Regions from separate parts of the Exiguobacterium sp. s34 genome, predicted to be linked through region 1. Evidence: riboswitches for the same ligand, from Rfam matches in the RefSeq annotation. Region 1 holds a riboswitch; the other holds the start of a gene.

Region 1 (7,574 bases):
AGTGCGTCCTTCTCGATGATGGTATCTGAGAGACGGAGCTGGCTGGCCGCACGATCGATGTAAGGAGCGCATCGCTCGAATGCGACCGGTTTTTCTGTCTCGACGGAGTAGCATGTGCCGCTACCAGAACGTTTGGTCAAGTCTGGTTCATAGTAATGGTCTTCGTATCGGAAAGCGCCCGTCCGAAATACGGTCAGATTCGGCGTATCATTCAAGAGGGAGTCGCCAAGCATATACGCCGGAGAGATCCCAAGTAAATCGAGAATCGTCGGCGCGATATCAATTTGTCCACCGCTTGCCTCAATGACTTCTCCTGTCGTTAATCCAGACGGTTTGATGAAGAGAGGAACAGCACGGTCGAGTTGAAACGCGTCAACCGTCGAGTCTACTCCTTCGATGGTGGCCATTTCTTCTCCAGGTGCCGTCAGACCGCTATCGTGGTCACCATACATAACGAGAAGCGTCTCATCCCACAGCCCTTCTTCTTTCAATTGTTCGATGAACTGACCGACCGCCGCATCGACGAAATGGACGGTATGGTAATAGTTTTCGAGAAGCGGGTCGTCAATTTCTGACAGGTCCAATCGTTTCTCGTCCTCCGGAATGTCATACGGCGTATGACTCGTCAATGCGACTAAAAACGCATAGAACGGTTCATTCAACTCTTCCATAAATCCGACTGACGTATTCAAGAAATCTTGATCGTTGAGTGCCATCCCGATGATGCCTTGGTCGGGGTAGTCTTTGTCGCTAAAGAAATGATTGAATCCGATGTTGTCATAAAAATCATCTCGATTCCAAAAGTCTTTACGGAATGAGTGCATCGCTGCCGTATCGTAGCCCGCCTCGTTCAATGATTGAGAGAGCGCACTGAATTGATTTCCCGGGAAACGCGTGTAGACGGAACCGGATTTGACAGGATAGAGTGACGTGTTGACGATGAACTCCGCATCGGATGTCCGCCCCTCATGCGTCTGATGATACACGTTCGGGAAATAGAGCATGTCACGTCGCAATCGGTTCAAGTTCGGCGTCAATTCCTGCCCGTTGATTTGTTGATCGATGACAGATGTTTGGAACGATTCGAGCTGTAAGACGATGACGTTCGTATCCGGACTCGGAGCACTTAATTCTTGATAAGAGAGTGCTTGGATTTGAGAACGCTCCTCGTCGGTCAGTCCCTCGTCCCATCCCATGGCACGTTCAACGCCTCGGGCGACATCCATCGCGTGATAGCCCCAAAAACCGAGATGATAATATTCACGCATATTGGAGATCGGGTCGTCTGCGATCCACTTTTCCCCGCGCTGATAACTGAGGGTGAGCGGGATTGTGAAGAGAAGAAATCCGAGTGCGAAGCCAGCGAGCGCAAACCGTCTTCCGTTTCGTTTCCCTTCACGGACAGGATGATGTTTCATATAACGCAACATCAAACCGTAGATGATGAGATCGATGAAGAAAAAAGCGTCGATTGGACGAATGAGCGTCAAGAAGCCTCCACCGACATCTCCCATCTGTCCAATGTCGGACAGTAAGGCGACGGATAATAAGTCCTCGAAATAGCGATAGTACCAGACGTCCGAGACGAGCAAAGTACTATGTAAAAACAAAGAAACGTATAAAATCCATCGACGAATTGGGTAAGACACGGCGAGTGCCCAACTTGTCAGAAGCAAAATCGTCGCCAAATTGATGAGGAAAAACGAGAAGTCGAACGCCGTCGCGGTCAACCAGCTAAAGAAGAAGAGCTTTGCCAGAGAGAGTGACAAGTAGCTCCAATAATCGAGATATTTGATCATGAACAACACATCCTTTTCATACCCATTCCCGATGAGACGAGTGAGGGAAACGTGAAGATGTGTCCAACAAAAAAGAGGCACATCGGCCTCAGTTGATCAGAAACGTATCACGCAGTTCAATGATGGTTCCTTCAGGTGCTTTTAGTTTACTTAAATGTCCATCGACGACGAAATAGATGTTCCCACCGTGCTTCGGCAAGAACGTGACACCGAGTTGTTCGAGTCGTGCGACTTCCGCTTCGAGGTCATCCACATAGAGTGCAAAATGGACGGGACCGGCCGCGTGCTTCGAATAATCTTGTAACGTTTCATCGGCTTTGGCGGTTTGGAGCTCGATATAAAAATCGCCGAGCTTGAGCCAACTGTTGAAGTCACGCGTATGGAAGTTTGGCGACTCTTGGACGAGTTCAAAACCGAGTGCTTCGTAAAATGACTTCGATGCGGCATAATCTGGTGTTTGGATACAGATATGGTGAATTTGTTTCATCAGGACTTTCCTTTCGTTTGGAGGTCGTTCACTCGGTTGCGGTGGAACGGGGAAGTCAACTCTTCCGAGATGAGACTGATCGTATGTCCATCCGGGTCTCGTACGTCAAAGTAAGACATGCCTCCGAAATCGTGAAGCGGTGTCGCGATCAATCCTGCTTGTTCGAACGATTGATACGCGAACTGGATGTCTTCACAAATGACGTTGAAATAGACATGGGCTTGTCCGGATGCATCTTTAAATGTTGCGGGTTGCGGTGACGAGGTCTGGATCAATCCAAGTTGAGTCGAACCGTCTGGCAGACAAATCCCTATTCCTCCTTCCCAGCGCCCGATTTCTTGGGCATGAAAATAAGTGGTATACCAGTTCAGAGACTGTTCGACATCTGATACGGGAATGAAGATACTTCCGATTCGAAACATATGATAACCTCCCTTTCTCTTATTAGTGTAGCGAATGCATGATCTCGAAGATACGGGGGAAGAAACTTTTTATGGGAGCTTGCGTATGGAAGAGAGAGAAAATCAATGAGGTGAATGTATGAAAGTAAATGAAATCACGATTCAACCGATTGATGCAGTCAATCGAGAGGCGGTCATCGCCCTGACAGTGGACGAGAAACAATCCCGATTCATCGAGACAAATTCCGAGTCGCTTCAAGAGATGGCTGAGGATACGAAATACAATTGGCGGAGCTATGCATTCTATGAAGGCGAGCGACCGGTTGGCTTCATGATGGTCGGAGCAGAAAACCAGACAGAACGTTATGTATGGCTCGACCGCTTCATGATTGGTCAACACGAACAGGGGAAAGGCGTTGGAACGAAGTGCCTACGCATGGCGGTGGACTGGATTCAGACAGAGTACGACGTGGATGATATCATCCTGAGCCTTCATCCAGAGAATGAAGCGGCGAAACGATTTTATGCGAAGAACGGCTTTGTCGACAGCGGCTTAATCGATGAATGGAACGACGAAGCGATTTGGGTCTATCACACAAAAACCCGACCGTCATGAGTCGGTCGGGTTCTCGGATCAACAATTTGTTATTTGAGGACACTTGGTCGCAACTGTTTCACGCGCGACAAAACGAGCCAACCGAGAAGCGCTCCCGTCAAACTAGAAGCAAGGAACGCCGGCACGAAGAAGAAGGCGCCGAACGTTGAACCCATTAACAGTTTCGCGTACGGAACGGCAATCAACGAGGCGATGACACCAGTTCCGATGATTTCTCCGAGAGCGGCAGCATAGAGACGGTTCGTGCGAACGAAGAAGATGCCGGCAAGACACGCCCCAATCATGCCGCCAGGGAATGCGAGCAGTGACCCGGTCCCGGTCATGACGCGAATGAGTCCTGTGACGAAAGCGACGAGAACGGCTCCGATCGGACCGACGGTGACTGCTGCAATCACGTTCACCATGTGTTGAATCGGATAAGCGCGAGCGACACCTGTGGGAATCGAGATGAACATCGAGCCGACGACGGCGATGGCAACGAGCATTGCCATCCAAGTGAGTTGTTGAATACGCATGAATAGTCTCCTTTCAAAATAAAAACGCCACGTTTCCAGACGGAAAAATGGCGTGGATATACAGAGACGTATCCCAAGCCACTTCCCTACGCTGGTATGAGCCAGATCAGGTTCGAAGGGTCCGGCAAATGCCGTCTCAGCCCGAGGGCTCCCCTAGTGGTCGTTTATTGGTTTGAGTATAGCATAAATTGGAAGGGGACGGAATTACCCCTCATACGTGGCTAACAGGTCCTCATAGTCCTTCTCGTTCCAAAAGAGCGGTGAGATGGATTCGGGACCTTTTAAAATTTCTCCATCCTGATCATATACGATTGCATACCCGCCTTCGACATCAAATACGAATAAGTCGGCAGTGACTTCGGTCACGCCGTTACCGGCGACGATCACATCATCAATTGGTTCCCGTGCGAGCTCGACGCCCGCTTCATCGAGTTCAACGAGGAGGGCTGACGTGTAGGCATGCCGGTCATAGACCGATTGGAATTCATCGTGTGTGAGGACGACATCGGTAGGTGGGGCACTTGTGCCGAATTTCCGATTCTCAATTTCTTCGACGTATTGAAGGAAGGACTCCTCTTGCCAAAAGAGTGGCGCCACGGACTCCGACCCGTTGATTAACGTCCCGTCCTGACTGTCGAATACCGTGGCGTACGTTCCGTCATCGAGTTTGAACGGATAAATATCCGCATACGTATGCTCAAGACCATTTCCTGCAATGATGACGCGTTCGAATGTCTCACGAAACGGTTTGATGCCTTGTTGCTCAAGCGCAGCAAGGAGCGGTTGTGTTTGTTCATATTGGTCATAGACGTCTTTAAAGTCTTCACGTGTCCATTCGGTGATGGGTTCATCGGGTGATTCGATTGGGATCGGATTGTCTGCCACCGTATCCGTACAACCTGTGAGTAAAAGTGCACTTAATCCGAATATCGCCCATCGTCTCATGATTTCATCCCCTTAACTTACATTTTCCACCATTTTATCATTCATAATGAAAAAGCAGAACCTGTGCACATTCTCACTCGGGGTGAGGACGTGTCGCGTAGTGATCGAGTGTGCTCTTGAAGTGGAGCGTATCTTCTTCAGAAATCGTCACGCCTGAGGAGGCACCGTAGCGAACCGCATGATAAACGGACGGGTTCATCGGTAAATCGATGCGTTGGAACCACTCTTGCAATGTCTCATGAGCACGCAATCGCTTAGTTGGAACGAGAGATTGATTGAATATGATTAGCGCATCACGAATTGGGACGTTCGTGAACGCTGTGAGCGTTGAGACGGACGAAGCGTTCTCGTGTTGTAGCGATTCGATAAGCGGGTCTGTGCTTGAATCAGCATGATCTCGTGCGCGCGCCAAACGTTGCTTCCGTTTCCGATAGATATAAAAGGACAGGCAACAAAGCGCAAGCAAAGCGACGAATAACCCGAGATTTCGTCGTATGTATTCTCCAGAGCCTGTCAATTTATCGAGTGGTTTTATTTTTCCTTTTTGGGGGTCCAATTTAAACGGGTAATCTGCTTTAGATTCATCCATTAAAAGCTTACTGTCTTCATCTGATATGAAATCCGTCGGAGGACTGTTATTTTCCTCGACCGGTATCGTTTCCGGATTATAGAGCCACTCGAATACACTCGTCGCAATCACCATCATCGTGAAGGTGACAATGAGAGTGGAGGCAATCATGAGAAAAAACTTGTTCGTCCAGCGCAAGAGGAGACCTCCTTTTTTGAATGTTCAGACTATCTGTTGTTTATCTTACCATAAAAAGGTAAAGTTTGATTAAGACAAAAAATGGAGGTCGTCATATGGGCATGGAGCAGGTCATCAAACAGTTGAACGAGGTGTATTTAGGAAAAGAGGATGTCGTACGGCTCTGTTGTACGGCGTTACTCGCGGAAGGACACATTTTGTTAGAGGATGTACCCGGTACGGGAAAAACGTTACTTGCCAAGACGATTGCAGCTAGCTTCGACGGGGCGTTTTCTCGGATTCAGTTCACGGCCGACTTGTTACCGTCTGACGTGATTGGCGCAGATTATTTCAACATGCAGACGCAGACGTTCGACCATCGACAAGGACCGATCTTTGCGAACATCGTCTTGATTGATGAAATCAACCGAGCGGTTCCACGGACGCAGTCCGCCTTGCTCGAGACGATGGAAGAGCGGCAAGTCTCCATCGGGGGAGAGACACATCCGATGCCGAAACCGTTTTTCGTCATCGCGACGCAAAACCCAATTGAATCGGCGGGAACATTTCCGTTACCGGATGCCCAGCTCGACCGCTTTTTGATTTCGATTCCGGTCGGTTACCCTGATGTCGCCGAAGAGCGGGAGCTCCTCTTACAAGTGATGCGTCAAACACGGAAAACCGTGGAGGCAGTCGCGACATTAGACGAGTTACGCCGAGCGCAAGATGAAGTGAAGCAAGTATCGATTCAAGATGACGTCCTCGATTATTTGCTCGGACTTGTTCATGCGACACGGGAACACCCATCCGTCGAGGTCGGTGTCAGTCCACGCGGAGCCATCGCACTCATGCGGGCCGCTCAAAGTTACGCCTATCTCCAAGGTCGATTGTATGTCATTCCGGAAGATGTGAAAGCCGTGGCACCTTATGTCTTGGCCCATCGTCTGACGTTGACGCTTGAAGGAGGAATCAAATCAACGAAGCAGGACATCATCCGTTTTATCTTAGACACCGTCTCTGTGCCGGTCGAGGGTTGACGATGACGTTCTCGACACATAACGCCCTACAGAAGCAGTGGATCCCGGTCTACGGATTTGCCGGAGTGATTCTCGTATTCGTCCCGTATATTCAAATCGTCGGGTATGCGCTCTGTTTACTTGCGGGCATCGTCTGGTTCTTTGAACGGACACGGAAACAGTTGGAACAATCCCTTCGGCTTCACATACATAGCCATGAATCCCTTCTTTTCGTCGGGGATGAGACGGAAGTACAGGTGATGTTAGACGGAAGTGAAACCGTCGAACGACTCGGGCTTCCGGTTCGTATTCGGATGAAATCCAATACAGCGCTCAGCTTTCCAGACCATGACCGGTCCCCGAATAGTTTGGATTTGACGTTACGGACGGATCAGGCCCGTCACATGCTTCGTGTGCAGGCTGAATTCCGGGGACCGGCCTACATCGAAGAGTGCGTACTCGCTGTGGCGCTCCCGTTTCATCTCGGGACGTATCTTCTTGAGTGTCCCATCGAGAAACGGTGGACGGTGTTGCCGTCCCTCACGTTACATCCTCCGGTCGGCACGAAGCGATTGGCACTCGGTGACCGTCCTTTGACCGCATCGCCTCTACGGAATCCACTTCAGGTTCTAGGGTCGAAGCCTTATGAAGGAGAACCGGTCAAGGAGATTGACTGGGTCGCGACGGCGAAGCTCGGACGTGTTCAGTCGAAAGTCTTTCAAAAGACATCGCTCGATACGTTCACGTTCGCAGTCGATTTGAGTGGAGCGACCGGCTATACGTTGCATCACGACTTCGAGTCGATCATCAGCCAAGTCGCGTATGTGACGACCCGACTCTTAAAAGAAGAGTGTAAAGTTGAGCTGTTCATCAATCGCTTCAATGGGGAAGGGAAGATGGAGCATATCTCCCTTCAGGAAGGGGAACGAGGATCACGCCTCATCCTCATGATGCTGGCCGATCTTCATCCCGGGAATCGTTTCATCTCGACAGACGCGTTCGTCCGCATGGTCGAACGGAAACGGCTGAAGCAAAGTCATCTCGTCTGGT
Region 2 (7,574 bases), on a different contig from region 1:
ATCGCGCTCTCCTCCCTTGCAACCGATAATGACGAAGTGTCTCCGTGTCCTGCCAGAGTTCATCTTTAAATGGTCCTGAAAGTTCCCCGTCCTTCATCAAATAAAACGTGTTGGCGATGCGGGCGAACGACAAGTCGTGGGTCACGAATAGAATCGTTCGACCCATTTCAGCATGTCGCTTCATCAACAGCTCGAGCGCATGCAATGACGGTTCGTCTTGACCCGCTGTCGGTTCATCGAATGCGAGCAACTGTTTGTTCGTTAGCGACTGGATTGCAACTGCGAGCCTCCGTTTTTGTCCGTGACTGAGAGATAACGGATGGAGATGTCGCTGATCAAGAAGCGACATGTCAGATAAAACGCTCTCAATCGAATCTTCATGACCAAACTGTAACTCACTTTCGACAGAATTCATGAAAAATAAATGTTCCGGCGATTGCGGTACGAGCCCAACCCGTCGGTCATGTTCCGTTAAGCTTCTTAAAAACGTGGACTTCCCGCTCCCATTCGGACCAAGTATGGCAATCACTTCTCCTGCTCGGACATGAAGCTCCGATCTTTTCAGCTGAAATGAATCACGTCTGACCTCTTCGATTGTGTAGTGATAAGGATTTTTTAGCGAAGCGTTTGACTTTATAAATGCAAAGTCATCGACCGGGCAAAAGGATTCATTCCGAACGATACGCCCTCGCTCTAATTCAATATGCCAGTCAAAGTAATCACCCCATAGGTGAGGACGATGTTCAACGACGATGACGTTCAGTCCTGTCACTCGATCGAGCCATTCCACAAATTCGTACGCGGTCACCGGGTCAAGATGAGTCAACGGTTCATCGAGCAGCAGCCATTCAGGTCTTCCGACTAAAGCACATGCGACGGCGATTCGCTGTTTCTCCCCACCTGATAACGAATCGATTTCACGGGTTCGATAGGCACTTAACTGTAATGATTCGAGGATCTCCGTCACGCGTCGTTCGATTTCTGAGATAGGTGTCGACAAGTTCTCAAGCGTGAAGATGAGTTCTTCATCCACACGCTCCATGACAAATTGCGTGTCCGGATCTTGGAACACCGTCCCGACACGTTGATTGATTTCGCCTGGTACATAATCGTCGTGCAACCTCCCGAACAGTTTGAGTCTACCTTGGAGAATGCCGTCACAATTCTCGGGGAAGAGACGGTTGCATAGCGCAAGAAAGGTCGACTTCCCGCTCCCGCTCGCTCCACTTAACATCGTACGACCTGGTCGGATCGATACGGTGACATCTTCAAGAATCGCATCTAAACTCTCTGGGAATTGAAAGTGGAGTGATTCGGTCTCAACCATGGACGTTCCCACTTCGTGAAATCGCATAGCCGCGAAGGGAACCTGTCTTTAGCAACAAATCACTAAGTAACTTTCCTCCGATTCCTGCGATAACCATCCCACTGACAGCTCGAAGTCCGAACATCGTCGCCACATAACCAGGTTCTAGCATCGCGAACCCACTCATGAAATATGTATAGACGAAACTCGTGACGGCGGACCCGAATCCTGCAAGCATGAGTACCCACAGCTCATAGCGGCGGTAACCCGTCATCGCAAAGACAGCTTCCGCTCCTAAACCTTGAACGATTCCGACCAAGATGATGCGCGGTCCAATCGCGTTTCCAATCAACATCTCGATTGTCGCAGCCATCACTTCTGAGATGAAGGCGGCACCAGGCTTCCGGATGATGTACGCCGAGATGATCGACACGATGAACCAGATACCGAAGATCCACTCGTAGGCGATCGGTCCGATCAATCCTGCCCATAAGTTCCCAATATGGACGAACAATAAGTAGACGACGGCAAAGACGACAGACAATACGGAGACGAGGACGACTTCTTTTAATTTCCACGATTTAAGCATGTCGACCTCCGTGTGACGGACTGTTCACGCTGAACGTCACCGTCATGACGACATGTTGATTCTTCTCGCGCGTCCGTTTGAACGCCGCCTCGTAATACGAGAACACATCATCCAAATTCCCATGAATACCTGACGCATAGTGCATAGAGTCATTATAGACACCGACCTGTTTCGCTTGCTCGATTTCCTCGTAGATGAGCTCCATGTAATGTTCAGTACCCATCGGATAAAGTGCGAACTGTGAAGAGACATACTGTTCTCTTGAGGATCCGTTCAGTGGTTGTGGCGGTGCCTCGAGCGCTTCATCCCCAATCGAATCTCCCGGACATCCAACGGAGAACGTTCCGCTCATCGAAACATGCTTTCCTTCCTCTGAGGCAAAACTCAAAACTGTTCGGGCGACGTCAAATACATGCTCGGCTCGCCCACGGATAACCGTCGACACATCGTCCGTATGGCGCCACACGCCTGATAGATCCGTTCGTTTTAGTGCACCTTTGATTGTTCCGACGAAGTCGTCTGTCATCGGGCTCAGTGTGAATCGAAACCCGACGATTGGGCTCGTACCACATGATTCATTCATTTTGTTTCCCCCTCTAAATGTGTTTGCATAAAAAAAGCCGCATTCATGAGAATGCAGCAACAAAATCTATACAAACTTGCATAGAGAAAGTGCCGCACTTCCTCACGCCAGTATTACCTGGATCGAGTTATAAGGGATCGGAGCCATGCTCTCATCTCAGCCGAAGCACCCCTAGTGCAGTCATTGATATGCGGTTACTTATGCAGTCACAGTATAGCGATGTTTCAATCTTTTGTAAACGGTCAATCTGAATATGTGACGAGATGACCTGAACCCGGAAGTGGGTCATGGAACGTATCCCACGATGACGACATCTCTTCGTCCGTCAATAAACAGGCATCAAGCGATTGCTCAACCGCTTCCCGTTCCATTCGTTGACCGATGAGCACCAACTCGTTTTGCCGATCCCCGTATGGCTCGATGTAATCCTCACGAAGCTCAGGTTCAGCTGCAAACATCTCCTCACGTTCACTTGCAGGTAACGTCGCAAGCCAACGACCTGCATGTTCGAGCGTTGATGCATACCCTGCCTGTGAAAACAGACAAGCGAGGTCGTTTCTTGTCGCAATCCATAAAAATCCTTTTGCACGGACGATTTCTTCTGGATAATGTTCCATCCAGTGCATCAAACGTTCAGGGTGGAACGGTCGACGGCGCCGGTAGACAAATGAGCTGATACCATACTCTTCCGTTTCCGGCGTATGTTCTTCCGACTCGAGTTCTTGGATCCACCCTGCAGCGCGCATCGCCTGATCAAAATCGAATAACTGGACGTCTAGAAGGTCTTCTAACGCGACGTTCGAGTATGTCGACGTCAACAATCTCGCACTCGGGTTCAGTGTTTGGAGTAACCCCTTCATCTCCTGTAGTTCCCCTTCGGACACACGGTCCGCCTTATTCAATACGATGATATCCGCAAATTCGACTTGGTCGACGAGCAAATCGACTACTTCACGGACGTCACCGGTGTCGACGGCTTGTTGACGCTCCATGAGCGATTCACCAGAATTGAAATCTTTGAAGAAACGGTACGCATCGACGACCGTGACCATCGCATCGATGTACACACGGCTCGTCAAATCAATCCCAAGAGCGTCATCGGCATACGTGAATGTCTGCGCGACAGGAATCGGTTCAGAGATTCCTGATGACTCGATGATGATCCCGTCGAGCTCACGGTCTTTTGTTAAGTCATAGACAGCCGTCAACAAATCTTCCCGCAGCGTGCAACAGATACACCCGTTCGAGAGTTCGACTAGCTTTTCATCGGTCCGCGAGAACCCGCCCTGATCAATCAGCTTCTCGTCGATATTCAACTCGCTCATATCATTCACGATGACCGCATATTTTTTATGTTCTCGGTTATGTAAGATGTGGTTGAGCAGTGTCGTCTTCCCGCTACCGAGATAACCCGAAAGTACTGTAATTGGAATTCGTTTCATGATGGACCTCCATTAAATCGTAATCATTACTCTTTGTATAATGGAGTCGTTCCTTACTTTTGTCAATAAAAAACACGCCACATGGACGTGTTTTTGAAGAACATACAATTATTCTTCCAATGCTTTTCGTTCTGCCTCCGAGCGTGGATAAGCATTCGCCTGCCATTCAGCCCGATAAATCGAATCGAGTTGAGTCAATCCGACCTCATCCTCATCTTTATCCGAATCAATACTTGGCACTTCATCCCACTTCGGATCGAGATACGAATGATCTTCTTCACGCGTTCGATTTTCTTGTAACTTTTGAATCCCAATCTTGACCGCTGCAGCAACTGCCAACCCAATTCCAGCTCGAACTAACAGTCGTTTCACCATCGTACTTCCTCCTCAGCGACCGAAACGATACAATGGCATCCCTTTCACTTCTGTGTCGATGATAAATACCGATCCCGCTTCCGGATATTCAGAAAGCGCCTCCTCATCCATTCCTTCACGAGCCGTCGTGATAGCTAATCGATTGAGTCCATCTCCGATAAAGGCACATGAAGTGACATTTGGTGCGGGAACATGGACTTCAAGTAACTTTTTGCCTGTTGACGGGTCCCACCGCGATACTCTTCCACCCGCGTAATGCGCAATCCATAGACAACCTTCAGAATCGGACGTCATCCCGTCAGGAAAACCTTCTTCCTCCGAAAAATCGATGACGACCTCTCCGTTCGAAATTGTTCCTGTCTTCAAATCAAAATCATACTTCCGGATTTTTTCAGTCGGTGTATCGATATGATAAAAAACGGAATGGTCAGGAGACCACGTCAATCCGTTCGAAAGCGTCAACTCATCCATCAATGATGTAGTCGTTCCATCACGATCGACCCGATACAATGTCGCTTGATTTTCTTCATCTTCGAGGTGGAGTGTGCCCGCAAAAATACGACCATATGGATCGGCTTTCCCATCATTAAAACGTAATCGACCGTCGGGATCATCCAATTCGACAATTTTATTTAGCTCCCGATTGATTTCATCCCATTCATAAATCCCGTCTTTTAGACCAAGGACGACACCGTCCGTCACTTTTGGAATGACGAAACCGACTTGTTTCCCGACCTCAAAAGAAGAAATTTCATCTTCTTGTTCGTCATACCACCACAACGTATGATCTTCGATATCCACCCAATAAAAACGCTTCAACTCAGCATCCCAACAAGGACCTTCACCAAGCGTATTTCGTACCCGAATCCACAACGACGCATCTACTCTCTCCATTACTTAGCCTCCACTCTATCCATTAGTTCAGAAATCTATTCCCCTCTCCCAACTGGACTAAGCATGAATTCAGAAAATCGTGAAGGATTTCCATCTGAGTCTCATTGTTTTGCTATATTTAAGGAAAAGTGAGAGGAGTGGATGGTTTGTCGAAATGGGATGAACGCTTTAGCTCGGAAGATTATGTGTACGGTACAGCGCCAAACAAGTTTTTACGCGAATGGATCACGTCTTATCCACCTGAAGGAAAGCGTGTGCTGGCGATTGCGGAGGGTGAAGGTCGAAATGCGGTATGGCTCGCTTCGCTTGGCTTCGAAGTCGAGATGTGGGACGCTTCGAAAGTAGGGCTCGAAAAAGCGGAGCGCTTGGCGATTTCGCGAAACGTCTCCCTTCAGACGAAACAGATTGACTTGAATGAAGCGGATTGGTCGCAAGATGCGTATGATGTGGTCATCTGTATCTTCGGTCACTTTCCTCAACATGTCAGAGAAAAGGTGTTCGCCGGAATTCAAAGAACGCTTCGACCTGGTGGTGTATTCCTGACCGAAGTGTACTCTACAAATCAACTCGCTTACGGCACAGGCGGACCACAAGACGTCTCACTTCTCTATTCTGAAGAAATGTTCCACAAACTAGAGGACGATTTCGTACCGCTCATCTTACATGAGGTGGTTGTATGGCGCGAAGAAGGGTCACTCCATCACGGTGACTCTTCCGTCATCGAGTATGTCGGTCAAAAAAGGTAAACAAAAGGCCTCTCCGCTATCGGAGAGGCCTCTCGTCACTTCGCACCCTCGACGTTCATATGCTTACTGCGGAGCTGACCGCAAGCTGCATCGATGTCTGTCCCGTGCTCGAGACGGACACCCGTGTTGACGCCACGTTTCTTCAAGATATCATAGAATGCCATGATATCTTCCGGTGTGCTTCGTTCATATTGAATATGCTCGTTGACCGGGTTATACGGAATCAAGTTGATGTAAGACTTGTCTTTGATGTCTTCAATCAGATCCGCCAATTCTTCCGCATGTTCCGGTAGATCGTTCACTTTCGATAGCAAGATGTACTCGAACGTGATGCGTTTATTCGTCTTCTCGACGTAATAACGAATCGATGGCATGAGTTTATCAAGCGGGAACGCACGGTTGATTTTCATGATGCGAGTCCGAAGCTCATCGTTCGGTGCATGAAGTGAAAGTGCCAAGTTGATCCGCAAGTCGAGGTCTGCGAACTTGTAAATCTTGTCCGCGAGACCACTCGTCGACACGTTGATTTTACGCGGGGCGATCGCAAGACCACGCTCATCTTTGACGACGCGCAAGAAGTCGACCAAGTTGTCAAAGTTATCGAACGGTTCACCGATTCCCATGACGACGATATGACTGACGCGATCCCCTTCTCCTTCTTCATCGAGGAAATGTTGGACGGTCATGATTTGTTCGACGACCTCACCAGCCGTCAAGTCACGCGTCTTCTTCAACAAGCCGCTCGCACAGAAGCTACAGCCGATGTTACAACCGACCTGTGTCGTTACACAGACCGAACGCCCATATTTATGACGCATAAGCACCGTCTCGATGTAGTGCCCGTCATGAAGTTTAAGTAAGAATTTGACCGTTCCATCGCCCGCTTCTTGTTTGACGAACAGTTCTTGTGTCGAGATGACATATTTCTCTGTTAAGTAATCGCGTACCTCGTCACGGACGTTTAGCGCGTCCATCGATTTGACTCGATCGATGTAGAGCGAGTCCCAGACTTGTCGTGCGTGGAAGGCACCATATCCTGCTTCCATGCACTCGTTTGTGAGTTGATTGAACGTCAACCCGTATATAGATGATTTCATTCTAACCTGTCCTTTCTCTAATCCGCATACGTACCATTGTAGCGGACGTCAGAGACGGGTGCAACTTACGAATAATCAGGAGGCGTCGGACGAGTGATGAACTGTTCGAACGCATAGGCGACACGAATCAAATCACGTTCCGAATAGCTCGTCCCCGTGAATGATAGACCGAACGGGGCACCGCTCTCTTTTCGTTTATAGGGTATTGTGATCGTCGGATGCCCTGCTTTCGCTGCCATGTCATAGTTCGCATCATGTGGTAAGACGATCGCATCAAGTTTATGCGACGCAAGCAACGCGTCAATCCCTTCTGTTTTCGCTAAACGAACGTCCTCGATGCGACGGTCGAGATAGCTCGCTTCAATCAGTTTCCCAGATCGGGCGTTCGCTTCTTCAAAAATGGTTTGACCGTGCGGAATCGATTCAGGGTGTTCTGCGTTCCACTCGATCAAGTCAGAAAGCGTCTTAAAAGGCACGGTTGTGTTCGCAAGATACGCCTCGATCCCGAGCTTGAATTCGTCGAACAGAATGTCTGCTTGTTC

The links. A riboswitch is a leader RNA that binds a small molecule or an ion and turns the genes downstream of it on or off. The one in region 1 is predicted to bind thiamine pyrophosphate.
Region 2: another riboswitch for thiamine pyrophosphate. It lies ahead of KNO87_RS08060 (YkoF family thiamine/hydroxymethylpyrimidine-binding protein); the one in region 1 lies ahead of thiW (energy coupling factor transporter S component ThiW).

The regions. Positions count from the first base shown of each region.
Region 1 covers NZ_JACSKE010000001.1:680,793-688,366, reverse strand. Annotated here, with positions in the region: gene KNO87_RS03465 (LTA synthase family protein) at 1-1,799, opposite strand, end outside; gene KNO87_RS03460 (VOC family protein) at 1,888-2,286, opposite strand; gene KNO87_RS03455 (VOC family protein) at 2,286-2,708, opposite strand; gene KNO87_RS03450 (GNAT family N-acetyltransferase) at 2,827-3,303, shown strand; gene thiW (energy coupling factor transporter S component ThiW) at 3,333-3,818, opposite strand; TPP riboswitch at 3,885-3,983, opposite strand; gene KNO87_RS03440 (hypothetical protein) at 4,023-4,763, opposite strand; gene KNO87_RS03435 (hypothetical protein) at 4,837-5,529, opposite strand; gene KNO87_RS03430 (AAA family ATPase) at 5,625-6,545, shown strand; gene KNO87_RS03425 (DUF58 domain-containing protein) at 6,548-7,574, shown strand, end outside.
Region 2 covers NZ_JACSKE010000003.1:213,353-220,926, reverse strand. Annotated here, with positions in the region: gene KNO87_RS08070 (ABC transporter ATP-binding protein) at 1-1,327, opposite strand, end outside; gene KNO87_RS08075 (energy-coupling factor transporter transmembrane component T family protein) at 1-2, opposite strand, end outside; gene KNO87_RS08065 (ECF transporter S component) at 1,320-1,895, opposite strand; gene KNO87_RS08060 (YkoF family thiamine/hydroxymethylpyrimidine-binding protein) at 1,888-2,478, opposite strand; TPP riboswitch at 2,561-2,661, opposite strand; gene KNO87_RS08055 (GTP-binding protein) at 2,721-3,920, opposite strand; gene KNO87_RS08050 (hypothetical protein) at 4,029-4,295, opposite strand; gene KNO87_RS08045 (SMP-30/gluconolactonase/LRE family protein) at 4,308-5,189, opposite strand; gene KNO87_RS08040 (class I SAM-dependent methyltransferase) at 5,327-5,935, shown strand; gene rlmN (dual-specificity RNA methyltransferase RlmN) at 5,971-7,032, opposite strand; gene KNO87_RS08030 (amidase family protein) at 7,098-7,574, opposite strand, start outside.